Regions from separate parts of the Pseudoalteromonas sp. 31A1 genome, predicted to be linked through region 4. Evidence: predicted binding sites of a transcription regulator. Region 4 holds the regulator's gene; each other region holds the start of a gene.
The links. Region 4 encodes sigma-54, which starts transcription at its own class of promoters, with help from an activator protein. Its sites were predicted from a motif close to GTTGGCACGNNNNTNGNNT; they were not measured.
Positions count from the first base shown of each region.

Region 1: GQR52_RS11300 (CsbD family protein) is a predicted target of sigma-54. The motif match lies at 2,746-2,764, and genes of this name have one in related genera.
Region 2: GQR52_RS19425 (flagellar basal body rod protein FlgF) is a predicted target of sigma-54. The motif match lies at 2,535-2,553, and genes of this name have one in related genera.
Region 3: GQR52_RS15100 (hemerythrin domain-containing protein) is a predicted target of sigma-54. The motif match lies at 2,861-2,879, and genes of this name have one in related genera.

Region 1 is NZ_WTKY01000010.1:123,713-128,536, reverse strand. It holds gene hrpB (ATP-dependent helicase HrpB) at 1-2,034, opposite strand, end outside; gene GQR52_RS11305 (group II truncated hemoglobin) at 2,118-2,531, opposite strand; gene GQR52_RS11300 (CsbD family protein) at 2,812-3,009, shown strand; gene GQR52_RS11295 (molybdopterin cofactor-binding domain-containing protein) at 3,078-4,824, opposite strand, start outside.
Region 2 is NZ_WTKY01000035.1:11,414-16,237, forward strand. It holds gene flgC (flagellar basal body rod protein FlgC) at 1-311, shown strand, start outside; gene GQR52_RS19415 (flagellar hook assembly protein FlgD) at 325-1,005, shown strand; gene flgE (flagellar hook protein FlgE) at 1,065-2,432, shown strand; gene GQR52_RS19425 (flagellar basal body rod protein FlgF) at 2,590-3,333, shown strand; gene flgG (flagellar basal-body rod protein FlgG) at 3,355-4,143, shown strand; gene flgH (flagellar basal body L-ring protein FlgH) at 4,160-4,824, shown strand, end outside.
Region 3 is NZ_WTKY01000017.1:34,393-39,216, forward strand. It holds gene GQR52_RS15080 (GGDEF domain-containing protein) at 1-1,715, shown strand, start outside; gene GQR52_RS15085 (DUF6500 family protein) at 1,752-1,970, opposite strand; gene GQR52_RS15090 (hypothetical protein) at 1,999-2,256, opposite strand; gene GQR52_RS15095 (hypothetical protein) at 2,316-2,570, opposite strand; gene GQR52_RS15100 (hemerythrin domain-containing protein) at 2,919-3,344, shown strand; gene GQR52_RS15105 (plasma-membrane proton-efflux P-type ATPase) at 3,462-4,824, opposite strand, start outside.
Region 4 is NZ_WTKY01000003.1:330,919-335,742, reverse strand. It holds gene ptsN (PTS IIA-like nitrogen regulatory protein PtsN) at 1-247, opposite strand, end outside; gene hpf (ribosome hibernation promoting factor) at 252-539, opposite strand; gene GQR52_RS05410 (RNA polymerase factor sigma-54) at 566-2,065, opposite strand; gene lptB (LPS export ABC transporter ATP-binding protein) at 2,135-2,860, opposite strand; gene lptA (lipopolysaccharide transport periplasmic protein LptA) at 2,857-3,402, opposite strand; gene lptC (LPS export ABC transporter periplasmic protein LptC) at 3,392-3,946, opposite strand; gene kdsC (3-deoxy-manno-octulosonate-8-phosphatase KdsC) at 3,943-4,494, opposite strand; gene GQR52_RS05385 (KpsF/GutQ family sugar-phosphate isomerase) at 4,495-4,824, opposite strand, start outside.

The DNA of each region.
Region 1 (4,824 bases), on a different contig from region 4:
TTTAAGCTGCGTGAGCGTTTTAATATCTTCTAAAAACACGCCTAGCCACTGCGCTGCATTTTGAATGAGTTGTTGCTCATTTATTTGTGGAAATTTATCGGGTAATAACTTACTTGTTAAGCTCATGCGTATCAATAATTGCTGCGCATCAGGTTGCTCGTTAAATAATGCAAAACCGTGTTTAGCAAATAAGTTTAGCCACGCTTTAGCGCGCTCGCTCTTATCTAGTTTTTGTTTACTAGGCTGGCTGCTGAGCGTTATAGCCCCGAGCTTTACTTCATCTTGATGAATAAAACGTGCTGATTTTTCGTCAAACTCACAGCGAGTAAGTTCACTAAATAAATGCGGTAAAAATTCTTGTAACTCAAATGGGTTAAGCGCGGTGGCTGAAAATATACGCCCTCCTTTGTGCCCGCCCATGGTTGCTATAGCTAAGTAATCGTCGTTGTGCCAGTAATCGGCATTTAACTCAGCACCTGCACCATTGGCAAGTAGGTAACCATTACCGCGTTTTTTAGCGATGCGATCGGGGTACGCCAATGCCACTAGCAAACTAATATAATGCGTATTTAATTCGCTGTTTTCGTCTTTTACTTTTAAGCGGCTTTGCCAATATTTTAACTGTTGTTTAAATACCGGATGCGGACGTTGCTGTTGGCTATGCAACGCTAAACTCAACTCGTTTGCACTGTTTACTCGGCTCTCAAGTAATGCCACTAAATAAATAGCGAGCCTAAAAATACCAGGGAGTTGGTCATCAAGTATTTGTGCTTTTAGTAGCATATGCGCCAAACGAATATCAGCACCAAAACCTAACATTTTACTGCCAAGCGGTGTGAGCTTACCCTTGCTATCAATAGCTTCTAGCATGTTGAGCAGGTTACTTGCTTGCTCGCATTGTTGCTCAGTAGGCTTATCAAGTAGGGTTAGCTCATCAATACTGGCTCCCCATTGCTTTGCCTCAAGCATAAGTTGGCTTATGTCTGATGTGAGTATTTCGGGATTGTCGTGGCTATTACGTCGCTCAAAGGTTTGCTTAGAGCCCAGCCTATATACAATGCCCGGCTCTATTCGCCCTGCACGCCCTGCACGCTGCACAGCTGAGGAGCGCGATATACTTTGTGTTGTGAGCTCTGTAACCCCTGTTTTTAAATTAAAGGTCGCTGCACGGCGCTTGCCGCTGTCAATTACAATGCGTATGCCTTCAATAGTTAAACTGGTTTCGGCTACATTGGTGGTAAGCACGACTTTGCGCATACCGTTTGGTGCAGGAGCAATAGCGGCTTGCTGATTGGCTTTATCTTGCTCGCCAAATAGCGTTGCTACAGTGCAGTTACTGGGTAAATCGCTAAGTGCTTGCTGCACCCGTAGTATTTCAAATTGCCCGGGTAAAAATACCAATGCACTGCCTGTTTGCTCATTAAGCGCTTGTTTTATTATGCTAGGAATTGCATCAAGCCAGCGGCTTTCATCTTTTATGGGTATGTAGACTTCGTCTATTGGGTAACTGCGACCGCTCGATTGAATTACAGGGCAATCAAAAAACGCAGTGTAACGCTCAGTATCTAGCGTTGCCGACATAAGCATGATGGTTAAGTCTTCACGCAGTGCACTTTGGGTCTCGAGCGCAAAGGCAAGTGAGGTATCGGCTGCAATTGAACGTTCATGAAATTCATCAAATATAAGTAAATCTATATCGCTTAATTCGGGGTCGTTTTGCAGCATGCGTGTAAGCATGCCTTCGGTTACTATTTCAAGGCGCGTATTAGCGCTGACTTTACTCTCGCCCCTAATCCGCAAACCTACACTTTGCCCAACACTCTCGTTTTGGCACTTTGCTAAGTAACTGGCAATATTGCGCGCGGCTAAACGGCGTGGCTCTAGCATTACAATGCGTTTAAAATGCCCGTCGCGCATAAGTTGTAGTGGTAACCACGTAGACTTACCAGCACCAGGCGGCGCTTGTAATAACGTAATAGGATTACTTTGTAATGTAGTAACGAGTTGTTGATATATGTCTTGAACCGGCAGCACAGCTATTTACCCTAAATTGCTTTGCAGGCATTGTAACAAAAAACCAAAGCCTAGCTGCGATTGATGTTTATTAATAATTGCTATTAACTACCGGATACCATTCTAATTCGATCAGCCGGTACGCGTAATTGCTCCATTAAGTAAGTTTTAAATGAGGCTTCGTAAGGCTGCTCATCAACCGCTTTTTGCATGCATAACAACCATGCACCGCTTTCATCAATGCCTACATGTAAATGTTTGTGCGCTTGAGGAATATTTATACTGCCAAAATGTTCAGCGTATAATTTAGGACCACCTAACCAGCCCGACAAAAAGTAAGCGAGCTTTTTACGTGATGCTGATAAATCTTTTGAATGCATACTCCTTATATTTTCAGCCTCTTTTAAAGTTTCCATATTATCGTAAAACGCATTCACCAATTGTGTAATACCTGCTAACTCACCTGCCATTTTGTATGAGCAGTCATCCACTCCGTATTCACACGTTTTTGTATTCATAACTCACTCAGGTTAACTACTTTGTTTAATACCTGCATATTAGCTTAAAACAAAAATTTAAGAATGAGTTACATCAAAGCGGCGTAACTTATGTCAGCAATAATTACAGGCTGCTATGTATATTTTTTAATAAATAGCGCAATATTAAAAACAAAATCGCTCAACATAAAAATATAACCAACTGATAATAAAAACAATAAAACCATTATTATTCTTTGGTACAAGGCTTGCTACTTTATAACTGACAGTTAATTCACTAACCTAAAGTAAGGATAAACTTATGAACAGCGATCGTATCGAAGGTAATTGGAAAGAACTTAAAGGTAAGGCTCAACAAAAATGGGGCGATCTTACCAACGACGATTTAGATAAAATTGAAGGTAGCCGTACAGAGCTAGTTGGTAAAATTCAGCAGCAATACGGTAAATCTAAAGAAGAAGCAGAGCGTGAAGTTGATGAGTTTGAAAAAGGTCGTTAAAACGCGTTAACCGCTTTTAAAAAAACCGCCATTTGGCGGTTTTTTTGTTTAAGCTGTAGGTTATTTAGCTACGCTTTTAATTGGTTACCAATCGGTAACTGCCTAATACGCTTTCCGCACGCTGCAAAAATAGCATTACATAATGCTGGCGCATAAACTGGTGTAGACGGCTCGCCTACCCCTGCTGGTGGTGCATCACTTTGTACAATTTCAACGTCAATCTCAAGCGGTGCGTCGCTCATACGCGGTACGCGATAATCATGAAAGTTACTTTGCTGTACGCGCCCTTTATCAAAGGTAATACCATCGCTGATTGCAGTTGTAATACCGTAAATAGAGCCACCTTGGGTTTGGTTTTTAACGGTGTCGGTGTTTACAACCGTACCCGCATCAATGGCAACCCACGATTTAATTACTTTTAAATCGCCAGTATCCGACACTGCTACTTCAACTACCGTCGCTACGTAAGTTAAAAAGCTTCTATGCGCTGCAATACCTAAACCTCGACCTTTAGGTAGCTCTCGCCCCCACTTACTCATGTCAGCTACTTTTTCAATAACATGGCGCAGTCTGCCAATATCTAGAGGATAAACCGCTTTATCGCCACCGTAATTATCGTATGTGGCATTTTGCTCAGTTACATCAAGGATTCGGCTTGGACCTATAGTTTCTAATAAATAGTCTTTTTGGTCGCGACCCGCTTTGTGCGCTGCTTCGCCAATAAATGACTGAATAGCAAAGGCATGAAAAATATTTGATACAGAACGCATCCAACCAATTCGTGCTTTGGCTTGCGCATCACCGTTTTCTAACTTCATGTTAGGTGTGTTAATTGGGTTGTCGGTAAACCCTAAGCGCAGTTCAAAGCTTCCTGGCGTAGTTGCCCCTTCTGAAAAGGTAGAGGTAATTGGTGAAAACGCGGTGCGGTGTAAATACGATTCTATAGCGCCATTTTTATCTAGCGATGCTTCAATGTGCTGAGCCGAAACTGCATGGTAAAAACCATGTTGTATGTCGTCTTCACGCGTCCATTGAACACGAATAGGTTTGCCTACTTTCATTGAAAGGTAAGCCGCTTCTGCTGAGAAGTCAGGTTTTGACTTACGCCCAAAACCGCCCCCTAACATGGTAACGTGAACATTAATTTTGCTCTCATCCATGCCAAGCATTGCAGCCACTGTTTTCATATCGGCTTGTGGATTTTGCGTAGCAGCCCATATATCAACACTGTCTTTGTTGTACATAGCTGTTGCACAAGGCGGCTCCATTGGGGCTTGAGCAAGATGCGGCGCGTAATAATCAGCTACCAATTTATTGCTCGACTTAGCCAACACGCCCATGGCATCGCCTTTATCACGTATGTTTGCCTGTGGAGTTTGTACTGTTTTTAATAATGACTTTTTAAATTCTTCTGAATTGTAATCGCCATTTTTGCCATCATCCCACACGACTTTTAATGCTTTACGCCCTTGCCATGCAGCCCATGTGTTTTTAGCTATAATCGCAACCCCGCCTTTTGGCTGAAACTGCGGTGCGCCTTTTGGTGCAGGTATTTCAATAACATCTATAACGCCGTTTATCGCTTTTGTAGCACTGGCATCAAACGACTTAACAACACCGCCTACTACCGGCGGGCGTTCAATTATAGCCACCAGCGCTTGTGGTTCGCGTACATCGGCTGCAAATATAGCTTTACCTGTTACTAAATCGGCTAAATCTATGTGCGCCATACCGGTATTTATATAACGCCATTCTTTACGCGTTTTAAGTGTTAGCTTGTCTGCCTCTGGTGGCGTTATTGTAAGCGCTAAGTCG
Region 2 (4,824 bases), on a different contig from region 4:
CGTACCGAGCGCGCCAACCTGTATTTGCGGCTGAGCTAACAAAGGCTTCAGCATCAGTAAGTAACCAACAGGGCTCCGCAGTTGGTGTGAAAGTTTTGGGCATTGTTGAAAGTAATGCACCATTACAAATTGAATATAACCCAAACCATCCAAGTGCGGATGAAAATGGCTATATCTATAAACCCAACGTCAATGTTGTAGAGGAGATGGCAAATATGATTTCTGCCTCTCGTTCTTACCAAACAAACGTGCAAGTTGCTGATGCAGCAAAGCAAATGCTAAGTAAAACACTGTTGCTAGGGCAGCGGTAACCGAGGGTAGGTTATGAGTAACGATATTAGTACATCTTCATCCTATTTAGACTCTATACGCTGGCAAGAATCGCAAGTAGCGACCAGTGACAATGAGAGTGATGCGTTAACACAAGAAGACTTTTTCTCTTTGTTAACTCAGCAATTATCGTTTCAAGATCCCAGTAACCCTGCGGATAACGATCAAATGATTGCGCAAATGACTAGTTTCACAATGGCGCAAGGCATTAGCGATTTAAATTCAAATTTTGATAGCTTAGCGTCTTCTATGACATCAAATTCAGCATTGCAAGCATCAACACTTGTTGGCAAGCAAGCTTTACTTGAGTCAAACACCCTGGATTTAAATGAAACGGGTGATGCCAGAGGCTCTGCAGTGGCAGAAGAAGCCGTTGATAACTTAAAAATTAAAGTGACAGATGCATCAGGTCAGCTAGTGAGAACTATTGATATGGGTTCTCAATCAGCAGGTGCAGTACGTTTTGCGTGGGATGGCAAAAATGAAGCCGGTGAGCGTTTACCTGAAGGTGAATACTCAGTAACCGCCGAAGGAAGTACTGACGGCGAATTTTCAAGCTTGCCCATTGCTACATTCAAGAACATTGAAAGCGTTAATATTAATGGCTCAAGTGGCATTATTATTAACACTAAAGAAGGTGCGGTTAGGCTGACAGATGTAGCAGAAATCGCGTAATAAATTTTAGTATTTTTCGCCTGCTAGCAGGCCACAGACTAACAGGTTAGAGGTGAATTATGAGCTTCAATATTGCATTAACCGGCCTTGCTGCCGCGCAAAAAGATTTAGACGTAACGGCAAATAATATTGCAAACGTTAATACCACAGGTTTTAAAGAGTCACGCGCTGAGTTTGCCGATGTTTACGCTTCATCAGTATTTAGCTCTGGTAAGACTAAAAATGGTGACGGTGTGCAAACAACCATGGTTGCGCAGCAGTTTCATCAAGGCTCACTGCAATTTACAAATAACTCACTTGATTTAGCAATCACTGGTGAAGGTTATTTTGCGATGACCGACGATTTATCTTCGCAAGATTTAACATATACACGTGCAGGTGCATTTAAGCTTAACCAAGATAACTTTATGGTTGACGCAAAAGGTAACTTTTTACAAGCATTCCCAGTTGATTCATCTACAGGTGATACAACGTCGGTAAGTTTGAGCACAACTGATCCAATTCAAATCCCTGATTCGTCTGGTTCACCTCGCGCAACAGAAAATGTATTTTTGTCGTTTAACTTAGATGCAACGGCGGATCCAACAGGTCTAGATTTTGACCCTGCTTCTAGTGGTACTTATAACTCATCTACGTCAACAACGGTATATGATTCACTAGGTGAACCACATATTTTACAATACTTTTTTGCTAAAGAAGATGATGCCGCAGCAGGTGGTACAGATAACAGTTGGGAAGTATACGCAACACTCGATGGCAAAGTAGTTGATGGCACAACTGGTGGAGAACAAACCGCGCCTTATACACCACTTACCACCCTTGGTTTTAACTCAAGTGGTTTACCATCAACAACAGGTGGTGTGGCAAATACAAATACAACTACTTTTGATGAAATACTACTACCAGCGGGTTCTGGTGCTGGTTTATCAACATTACTAGACAATGGTGCAACTTTCCCAGGTACTGGTATTGAGCTTAACTGGCGCGATGAAAATAACACGGCAGGACGTATCCCAACTCAGTATTCAAGTGGTTTTGAAGTAAAAGCACTCGATCAAGATGGCTCAACGGTTGGTCGTTTAGCCGGAATTGATATAGGAACAGACGGTAAAATTGTCGCTTCTTACAGTAATGGTGACTCAACATTCCTAGGCCAAGTGGCTATGGTACGTTTTCCAAATTCACAAGGGTTATCACAAGTGGGTGATACAAGCTGGAAGCAAAGTATTGATTCAGGTGAACCTGTAGCGGGTGAAGCTGGTTCGGGTACGTTTGGTGGAATTAACTCATCAGCACTTGAGCAATCAAATACTAACCTTACTAATGAGCTTGTAGACTTAATTACTGCACAGCGTAATTACCAAGCAAACTCACGTGCGCTTGAAGTTAACTCAACTATTCAGCAAAGTATTTTGCAGATTCGATAAGCTAAACCCTATTAAATATATGAGGCTGCATTTTTGCAGCCTTTTTTATAAGTCCTCTTTGCAAGCCCTTCTAAATACCTCTCAATGTTGCGTCAAATTTAATCTGGCATCTATTTTGCATTTGTAAGTTCAGAGATTTTTTATGTGAGTCGATACTATGGACAAAATGGTCTACATTGCGGCCTCTGGCGCTAAGCAAAGCCTACAAGGGCTTGCTTTAAAAGCCAATAATTTGGCAAATGCAAATACAACGGGTTTTAAAGCTGACTTTGCGCAGGCGCGTTCTATGCAAGCGTTTGGCGAAGGTTTGCCTACACGTGTATTTTCAATGCAAGAGCGTCCGGGTTCAAACATGGTATCGGGTGGCATTGTTCAAACCGGGCGAGACTTAGATATCGCAATGAGCGATAACGCATGGCTTGCTGTGCAAGATGCCTCCGGTAATGAAGCTTACACCAAAGTGGGTACGTTAAACGTTACAGCTCAAGGCATGCTCGTAACCAGCCACGGTCGTCAAGTTATTGGCGAAGGGGGACCTGTTATTTTACCCGTCCCAGTCGAAAAAATAGGGTTTAGCCAAGATGGCGCTATTCAAGTTCGACCACAAGGCGCCCCCGCTAACTTTTTAGAAGAAATAGACACGCTTAGAGTGGTAGAAGCAAATAGCTCACAGCTCGAAAAAGGTAACGATGGTTTATTTAGACCAAAAGCAAATGTAACAGTAGATACCTCTGCCAATGTAAAAGTTTTAAGTGGTTCGCTTGAAATGTCGAATGTGAACCCAGTTCACGAAATGGTCGACATGATAAGCCACCAGCGCCAATTTGAATTACAAGTGAAATTAATGAAAACAGCTGAAGAAATTGACGAGCGTCAAGATCAGCTGTTACGCATTGTTTAACTTTAAAGTGAGGACACGATTATGAATCCAGCATTGTGGATCAGTAAAACGGGGCTAGACGCCCAACAAACCGATATATCGGTTATTTCAAATAACTTAGCGAATGCGAGTACCGTAGGTTACAAAAAAAGTCGCGCTATATTTGAAGATTTACTTTATCAAAATATTAATCAGCCGGGCGGTCGTTCATCGCAAGATACCGAAATGCCATCGGGCCTAATGTTAGGTGCGGGTGCAAAAGTTGTAGCTAACCAAAAAGAGTTTACGCAAGGCAACATGTTGACCACCGAAAACTCACTAGATTGGATGATTTCTGGCGAAGGTTTTTTTGAAGTACTGCAACCAGATGGCAATATTGCTTACTCGCGCAACGGCCAGTTTACTACCGATGGCGATGGACGAATTGTTACATCGGGCGCAGGTTATGTGATTCAGCCAGAAATGAATGTACCAGATGACGCGCAATCAATTACGGTTTCGCAAGACGGCGAAGTATCTGTACGTGTTGCAGGCCAAGCCGATAACGTGGTCATTGGTCAGCTGACTATTAGTGATTTTATTAATCCGTCGGGTCTTGAGCCAATCGGTCAAAATCTTTATACCGAAACAGCTGTAAGTGGTGCGCCGGTACAAGGTAACCCTGGTGTTGAAGGGTTAGGTAGCATTATTCAAGGCTCACTCGAAACTTCAAACGTAAATGTAACTGAAGAGCTCGTAAATCTAATAGAAACTCAGCGTATTTACGAAATGAACTCAAAAGTAATTTCGGCCGTTGACGAAATGATGAGTTATATCAATCAACAGCTTTAATAGAGTAGGGGGAATTATGCGTAATATTATTTTATTTACAGCGGGCACGTTATTTTTAAGTGGCTGTATGTCTACGCAAAATAGTGAAGTAGTGCAGGACGACCCTTACTACGCACCTATGTACCCCGAGCCTATTTTAGAGCCGCTGGTAGCCACAGGTTCATTGTTTAATACTCATACATCAAACGACTTATATTCTGATAAAAAAGCGCTACGTACTGGCGATATAATTACGGTTAAATTGCAAGAGTCTACTCAAGCAACAAAAGCCGCTAAAACAGAAACAGACAAAGAAACCGACGCAAGCTTAGACCCAGTGATTGGCTTAGGTGGTCTACCTGTAAATATAGGTGGCGATAGTATTCAGTTTGGTATTGGTAGCGATTCGTCGTTTACGGGCGATTCAAAATCAAACCAGTCAAACAGCTTAGTGGGTGATATTTCGGTTAATGTAATGCGCGTTTTACCTAATGGTAACTTAGTTATACGCGGCGAAAAATGGCTAACGCTTAATACCGGTGAAGAGTTTATTCGTTTAGAAGGGCTAGTACGCCCTCAAGACGTAAGCGCCGATAATACGGTTGAATCAAATCGTATTGCTAATGCACGTATTCAATACTCAGGTAAAGGGCAAACGCAAGAAGCGCAAAGTCCTGGTTGGCTTACACGTTTCTTTAGCAG
Region 3 (4,824 bases), on a different contig from region 4:
ACAAGCTCACTCAAGCGTTTAAAATAAGCAAAGAGCAAAATTGGAAAAAACTTCATCTAGAAGCGGCCGCTTTGTATGCGGAGTTACTTTTTAGACAAGAAAAATACGAAGCGTTAAACACACACTTATCCTATTACTTAAAGAACAAAGAGTTACCAAATCAAAAAAGTGTATATTTATTATTTCTCGAATCACAACTCAAGTCTCTAGCAAGGGAGGCGAACCCAACTCCAGCACACACGCTAGCCACCAAATTAGAAGAGAGCTTGCAACAGCATTCAACTAAAGAAAAAATCATTATTTTACGAGCACTTGCTTACTATTACACCGATACAGATGCATTGAAAAAGACCCTAAATGTTGCACTAGAGGGGCTAGAATTAGCATTAAAAGATGACGATTCAGCATCTCAAGGGTACTTTTTTAGAAAAATAGCCGATGCATATAATTATCTAAACGAAAAAGACAAAGCCATATATTATGCAAAAAAAGCGGTTGCGGCCTATGAGCAAACACAAGATGGGCTTTTTACTGCAAAAGCATACTGGAGCTTAGGCAATGTATTGCTTGAAGTAGAAAAACCTAAAGATGCCTTAATATACCTAGATAAAGCATTGCTCTATTTTAAAAAAGTTAATATGCAAAAAGGCTTAACCTTTGCTCAGTACTCAATTGCCAATATTGAGTACTTACAAGCAAACTACGATAAAGCTTTAACTTTAACTAAAGAAAACATTGAGCTTGCTCGTTCTGCAGGTGTATACGACATGCAACTCGCATCGCTCATTTTGTTAGCTGACATATATATAAAACAAGATTTAATCGAGAGAGCAAATGAAGCAAACGATGAGGTGTTTTTAAAATTAGATAAATTCAGCCGCAGTATTTATAAAGCCGATTTTTTAAGTAAACGCTATGAGCTAAAGCGACGCCTTAACTACACTGACGAGGCTTTTGAAGCAATTGAACAAAAGCTCCTTTATACAAAAAAACACTACGAAGCAACTAGTGAAAATAATATAAAAACACTACAGGTGCAGTTTGAAGTAAAAGAAAAAGAAGAAAAAATACAGCAACTAGAGTACGCAAAAGACATTAGTGAACTACAAGCTAAAGAAGAGTACCAACAAAAAATAATTTGGCGACTCAGCGCTGCTATTGCATTTATTTTAGTGATTGCTTCATTATTTTTATTTTATCGGCAAGCCCGACAACGTCAAAAATATTACGATATTTCATTAACAGATTATCTAACAAATTGCCCTAATCGCAGAGGAATAATGCGCGCAGCAGAAGCAAAGCTTGGTGAAGGTAAAATGACGATAGCAATTGTTGACTTAGACTACTTTAAAAAAGTTAACGACCATTTTGGTCACGATGTTGGAGATTTAGTTCTTATTGCCTTTGCAAAAGCTGCAAAAGAAACACTATGTAATGATCATCAGTTTGGTCGTTACGGCGGCGAAGAATGGTTATTTGCACTAAATACGGTTGATGAACGAATAATTCGCGATATATTTGACCAGCTCGCCATTAGCTTCGCCAAGCATTGCAGTAATATAGAAGACTTTCCTAGTGATACAAAAATCACCTTTAGTGCAGGGGCCTCTGTAAGTGGCCCTTTAAAAAGCACACTAGATGTTCTTATTAAACATGCAGATAAATTACTTTATAAAGCAAAAGAAAACGGAAGAAACCAAGTCGTTGTTGATTAAATAAACACAGCTAAAAGTATTGGCTCATTTACTTGACTAAAGCCCATCTAAGATCATTTTTTTGATGGTCTTTGCTTTTACAAAATGATCTAATTTATGGGTGTGTATCCACCAAGTAGCAGCTTCCATAAGTAGCGCTGGGTCGTCGTTTTTATTAGCAAAAAATGCATAAAAAGAAAGCCCTACATTTTCGCCTTTAACTGCTATTTTTTTATCGCATACGGTAATTATTTTTGCTCTTAGTTCTTCCCTCATACATACCTTTAATCATATTAATGCTGTATTACTGAAACACGCTATTTAAAACGCTAACGATTAGCTGCAAAAGGCTTCTATCAACCAAGCCATGATTCTCAAGCTCTTTATTAGGCGTATTTACTTTTGCAGCTTTGCATTCATTATCTAATGTCTCATTTTTACGTGTATCGGTTTCGTATGCAATATCTGCTTGTTCCATACATTTTGCCGAGCCTGCGTAAGGCTGTGCCGCACAAGCGCTTAGTAATAAAAAAAGTGGAATTGCTATCAATAATTGCTTCATAACCAATCCTATTTTTACGCAACTTATTTACTTTAAATTACAGCTGCAAGTTAGCCTATTTACTTTTCTACCACCATTACAAAAAATTCAAAAAAGAACGTACCTATAGCATCAAAAAAAGTGTCATTTTTTTCATCCTTTTTAATTTGTGCGCTAATGCATTGATTATAAACTTCTGAGCTTGTTTGAGCGCCATTTCGATCAACCGTTTCAGCCTCTTCAATGCATAAGTTAGGGTCAGAACGTGGGGCAGTACTACATGCACTCAGTAAAGCGCACAGCAATAATGCGGTGATGGGGCTTTTTGTGTTCATCCTTAAACTATCCTATTAAGTTAACGTGCTACCTGCATTTATACCGATTGGTATTATATGTGGGAGTAATACATATAGATTGTACCTAAATAATGTTGCTACTTTATCACTGCAATAAAATAAACAACCAGTAAATATTTGTAAGGTTCTGTAGGGATTTATACTCACTTCTATAATTGAACTACGTAAAAGCCTGAAATTATTGCATTCATATCACTGTAAAATTTACAGTGATAGCAGCCCAAAAATAAAAAATCAAAATAAAAGCAATAAAATACATCAACTTAATATTTGGCATTTAGTTTGCTAGTTAGTGATATAAGCAAATAAATTGTAAAAGGATTAGTTATGAATATTTTTGAAGCACTACGTCATGACCATGACAAACAACGAGAATTGGTAGATGCGCTTATTCAAACGCACGGCGACACAGAGCAGCGCCACACGCTAATGGACGAGCTAAAAACAGAACTAGAACAACACGCAAAATTTGAAGAACGTTACTTTTACAACCCACTTATGTTTGATGACTTAACTCATGAAAAAGCGCGCCACAGCGTAGCTGAACATCACGAAATTGATGAATTAATTGAACAACTTGAAGATACCGAAATGAGCTCGTCTGCATGGTTAGTTGCAGCTAAAAAACTGCATCATTTAGTACATCATCATTTAAGTGAAGAAGAACACGAAGTATTTCAATTAGCGGGTAAAGCACTAACCGAAGGGCAAAAACAAAGCTTGGCAAAGCAGTATAATGATGCAATGCACTAATACTTTTTATTTGTGAGTAACTTTACTCACAAATAATTGAACCACCTTATATACACTCCCTTGTGTACTATTGGTTATAAGCCACTTGGCTTATAACCATTTTTTTAAGCCTATATGCTAACTCTTCTCTAGTAAGGGTGCTTCTGTCGGATCAAAAATTCGATACGCCACTAGCTTTAAACCATCGTTAATAAAAAACCACACCAAAGCATATGCCCACACAGCAAGTGCCCATCCCCATCCTAGTGGGGTCATAAACACACCATAAACAGCAATAAGTGTTGCTATAACTTGCGTGCCAAATACGGCGACCATTAATATAGCAGACGGTTTAATAGACCAAAATGGACCTCGGGTACGCGCTAAAAATATAGTCAAATGCCCTGCTACAGAAAGTAATAAGTACATTAATGTTTGAAGATGAGGACGGTCGAGTTCAAATACTTTATCTCCTAAGTAAAATAAACCAAAGGCTGCAATTGGCCCTACAATTCCCAGCACAGATGCAATACCTAAAACGAGCCGCATATTCCATGTCTCGGGCTTATTTTGATAATGCACATTGTCGTATGCAATAGACAAAATGGCGGCATCGTTAAGTAAAGCAAGCATTACAATCATGACTGCTGTTAACGGATAAAAGTTAAAAATTAATATCGCCATTGTCATAAAGAGTAGTACGCGCAGTGTTTCAGCAACCCTGTAAATAGCGTAACTGTTCATGCGTTGAAATATTTTTCGGCTTTCTTTAACTGCATCAATAATAACCGACAAGCCATCGGTCATTAACACAATTGATGCTGCTGAACGCGCTGCATCTGTAGCACCCGATACAGCAATGCCACAGTCAGCTTTTTTAAGTGCTGGCGCATCATTTACGCCATCTCCTGTCATGCCAACAATGTGCCCTCTATGCTGAAGCACATCAATAATATGGTATTTATGCTCAGGGAATACTTGTGCGAATCCGTCAGCACTCTCGATAGAATCATCTAACTGTGTGGCTTGATGATACTCAGTTGCACCAAATCCACTAGCATCAAGAATGTTTGTCCCTAAACCCAGTTTACTTGCAGTTTCGCGCGCAATGGCTACTTGGTCGCCCGTGACCATTTTAACACTCATACCCATTTCTTTTGCATCGGCAATGGTTTGTATTGCTTCTTCACGCGGTGGATCAAAAAGTGGCAATACGCCTATAAATTGCCATTTACCTTGCTCGTCTGTTTTAGCAACCGCTAAAGAGCGAAACCCACGTGCTGCAAATTCATCTATTGATGCCTCAACTTGAGTTTTAACTGCCTCAATATTAGCCGACAAAGCTAAAATAACCTGCGGTGCACCTTTGGTCACTTTAAACGTTTTGCCATCAGCATTTTTAATTAATGCTTCAGTACGTTTGCTCACAGGATCAAATGGCTGAAAATGTTCTATATGATAAGAATCTAGATACTGCTCAGCTTTTACACTTTGTAATACT
Region 4 (4,824 bases):
TAACGAGTACTAAAGCCAAAGGCTCTTCTGCACCGCTCATTCTTCCATGAGGAATGGCAATGCCACGCCCTATACCTGTACTACCCAATTTTTCTCTGCTCATTAAAGCATTAAGAATATCTTGTTGCGGTAAATACGGAAGTTTGTCGTGAGCAAGTTCGCTAATGAACTCTAAAATTCTTTTTTTGCTATTAAAAAGGACCGCAGCTTTGCTGCAGTCCTGGCATATAAGTGAGCTTAATTTCATCATATTAGTGTCGAGCAAGCTTCTCTTTGTGTTTAATTACTTGTCGATCGAGCTTGTCGATCAACGAGTCAATGGCGGCATACATATCTTGATGTTCTGTAGAGGCAAATAGCTCAGCACCGCTTACGTGTATGGTGGCTTCTGCTTTTTGATTTAATTTTTCTACATCGAGAATGACATGAACATTATTAATATGATCAGAGTGTCTTTCTAGCTTCGCAAATTTGGTATTAATATAGTCTCTTAGTGAATCGGTTAATTCTACGTGACGACCAGTTAAGTTTAGTTGCATAAGCATTACCCTCTTTTTTTTGCGTCTTAAATCAAACTTTTACGCTGATTTGACGGTGGAATAGCCAGAGATTCGCGGTATTTTGCGATTGTACGTCTCGCTACTTTAATTCCTTGCTCAGCCAATATATCCGCTATTTTGCTATCACTCAATGGTTTTGCTGAGTTTTCTGCTGCGATTAATTTTCGGATAAGCGCACGGATTGCTGTAGATGAACATTCACCACCGTTTTCGGTGCTTACATGGCTTGAGAAAAAATATTTAAGCTCAAATATACCACGGGGTGTGTGCATATACTTTTGGGTTGTTACGCGCGAAATTGTTGATTCGTGCATTTCTACCATTTCAGCAACATCATTTAAAACCATTGGTTTCATGGCTTCAGGACCGTGTTCAAAAAAGCCTTGTTGTTGCTTAACAATACAATTTGTTACTTTTAATAGCGTGTCGTTTCTACTTTCTAAGCTTTTAATAAACCATTTAGCTTCTTGTAAATGCGAGCGAATAAACTGGCTGTCACCACTGGATTTTACAGTGCGAGACATTGCCGCGTATTGGCTATTAACACGAATTTTAGGCATGCTGTCTGGGTTTAACTCAACAACCCAGCGGCCTTTAATTTTTTTAACTGACACATCAGGAATAACATACTCAGATTCTTCTCTTACAATAGTATCTGCAGGTTTAGGGCTAAGAGTATGTATTAATGTCATTACTTCTTTAAGCTCTTCTTCTTTGAGCTTAGTTTTCTTCATTAATGTACGATAGTCACGAGCAGCTAATAAATCAATATGCTCGGTTAAAATCATTTTTGTTTCATTAATGTAAGGTGTTTCTTTATCAAACTGGTTAAGCTGAATACACAAACACTCTTGTAAACTACGTGCGGCAATACCAACAGGATCAAACAGTTGGATGCGTTTTAATACAGCTTCAATTTCATCAAGTTCGACTTCGTTATCATCTTCGTTTTCTTGATTAAAGCTTTCTAAAATCTCTTCGCAGCTTAGTGTTAAAATACCTGAATCATCGACGGCTTCTACAATAGCAATAGCAATAGCTTCGTCTGTAGGGCTAAATGGCGTTAGTTGTAACTGCCACATTAAATACTCATGGAGCGTTTCAGTAGAGGCGCCTTGGTATATTGATTCGTCTTCAGGCATCGGACCCGATGATGCTGCTGGGGCGGCACTCATGTACTCATCCCAACTAACATCCATAGCCATGTCGTCACTTAGCGTGTCTTTTGCAAGTGCTTCACCACTATCTTGTTCGTATTCGCTTGGAGCATCATCGGCAGATGCGCTAACAGTTATGTCATCTGTATCTGCTTTTTGCTCGTTTTTACCTGCAGCGTCTTCTGAATAGTCTGCTTCTTCAACCTCTAATAGCGGGTTGCTGTCGAGAGCTTCTTGTATTTCTTGCTGGAGATCCAATGTACTGAGTTGCAACAAACGAATAGCTTGTTGCAGCTGTGGAGTCATTGTAAGTTGCTGGCCCATGCGCAGCTGTAGTGATTGCCTCATGTATCTCTAACAATCCTTTTATGTTGTTATAATTAATACTAGCAGATGCTTAAAGACATGGCGTAAATGTTACAGCCTAAATTGCTCGCCTAAGTAAACATCGCGTACTGTTTTATCATTTAATACGTGTTCTGGAGTACCTGATGCAATCAGCTCCCCATGAGAAACAATGTAGGCTTTTTCACAAACATCAAGGGTTTCTCTTACGTTATGATCGGTAATTAATACACCAATCCCACGATTTTTAAGATGTTCTATTATTTTCTTTATGTCTAATACCGAAATCGGGTCAACACCTGCAAATGGTTCATCCAGTAATATAAATTTAGGATCTGCTGCCAGCGCACGTGCTATTTCAACACGACGACGTTCGCCACCCGACAATGCCATACCTTGGCTATCACGAATGTGTTGTATGCTAAATTCATCTAATAATTTATCGAGAGTGTCTTCTCTAGCTTGTTTATTTAACTCTTTGCGCGTTTCTAAAATGGCCATTAAGTTTTGATAAACAGTCAGCTTTCTGAATATTGAAGACTCTTGCGGTAAGTAGCCAATGCCTAATCTAGCACGACTATGCATAGGTAAAAGAGTAATATCGTTATCGTCTATCGATATTTTACCTTTGTCGCTAGGTACAAGTCCTACTATCATATAAAACGTGGTAGTTTTACCTGCGCCGTTAGGGCCAAGTAAGCCAACAATACTGCCAGCTTTGACTTCAAGGCCGACGTTTTTTACAACTTCACGGCCTTTATAGCTCTTTGCTAATAGCTCTGCTTTTAATGTGCTCATGGTTGACCTTTGTCGCTTTTTTTACTTTTTTTAGTCTCGATTGGTACTAAAATTGTGTGAACGCGGTCAGTTGAGTTTTCATCTTTTTCGGCACTGATTAGCTGCTGCTCTATATCGTAGGTAATGCTTTTAGCATTTATTTTTTGTCCCGCTTGCGATACTTGTGCATTACCAACAAGCGTTAAAAAACGCTTAGATACATCATAACGTACTTCGTCAGCACTGGCGCTCATAGTCGTGCCATCTGATTGCTTTTCTTCAAAGTGCGCAGGGCTACCTGTAGCAATTAATAATTGTTTATTATCGCCAAGTTCATCGCGTTTATGTACTTCTAAGCGGTCGGCTGTGATACGGCGGTTACCGTGAATAATTTCAACGTTTTTCTCAAAAATCCCGACATTAGCTTTTAATTGACCTTCTTGCTTATCGGCGCTTATTGAAATTTGATTTGCAGCCGGTTGCGTGTTTTGCTCTGCAGCACTACTATTAAACGCTAGTATAAGTGTAGGAATAATAAGTGATTTTAATATTTTATTGGTCATAATATATGGTTCGCGTATGGTTAATTAGTTTTATCACTTCGGTTTTTAAGTCGGCTTCTAGGCCTTTACCAGTGATTTTTAAATTGGGTCCAGTGATGATAACGGGTTGCTCCGAACGCATTGTTAATAGCTTTATATCTACCTGAATATTATCAGCATTGATTTTGTCTATCATGGCGTTATCGGTTAAGTTTTTGGCAACCACATTGCCTTCTAAAATTAATTGTTTGTCTTCGTATAATGTTGCTTCGTCTGCATTTATTTGCCACGTTTGCTTTTCGTTATATAAAGTAAAAATAGGTTTTTCAAAAAACGTAAAACCTAATTGTTGATATAGCTCCATTTTAGCCGCAGTGACTTTGTGGCTAATTTTACCTTGTTCGTCATAGGCTGTTTGTTTGAGTTCTATGGCTATGTAATCAGGCTTGGCAATAACTTCAGGCTCAGTCTGAGGCACAATATTTGTTTGTGTAAAATAAGGGTACCAAAGCCAAACCATACAGCTAATGAATAAAACGCTTAATATTATGCGCGCTGCATTCATGAACTAGTGCCTTGTGTAGTCAATGCTTTACCATTTTCAAGCATGAGCAAGTCGGTAAGCTCTCTTACTGCACCAAAGCCGCCAGGCATTTGCGTTACATAGTGTGATAAACGTTTAATAAGTGGATGGGCATCATTTACTGCAACAGCAAAGCCGACTAATTCCATAACGGGCATGTCAGGACCATCATCACCGATATAAGCAATTTGTTCATCGCTAAGGTTGAGTTTGTCTTTTAATTCTTGATAGGCAATGAGCTTATTTTCTTGGCCTTGATAAATATGCTGTACGGTTAAGCTGCTCATACGTTGTTGCACTATTTGTGAATGACGACCAGTAATTACAGCCACTTCAAAGCCACTGTTTATAAGCGCTTTAATGCCAAAACCATCTTTTGTATTAAATGCTTTTAGCTCTTCACCTTGATTACCAAGATAAATACGGCCATCAGAAAATACACCATCAATATCGCATATAAGTAGCTTTACTTTTTTAGCGCGTGCTTTTGCATCATCGCTCAGCGGTTGATAGAGTTCTTCAAATTGCATTTATAACACTCCTGCTTTTAATAGGTCTTGCATGTTTAATGCGCCAATAGGTTGGTTTTTATCATTGACGACGATTAAGCCATTTATACGTTTGTGTTCCATAATATTAAGCGCTTCAGCAGCCAAAATATCTTGTGTAGCCGTAGTACATGACTTAGTCATAACAACATCTATTTGTGTTGTATGAATATCAATTCTTTGCTCTAAAATACGACGCAAATCGCCATCGGTAAATAATCCCACGAGCTGCTGATCTTCATCAACAATGGCTGTCATACCTAGCCCTTTAGCAGACATTTCAATAAGGGCGTCTTTAACTGTTTGTGAAAC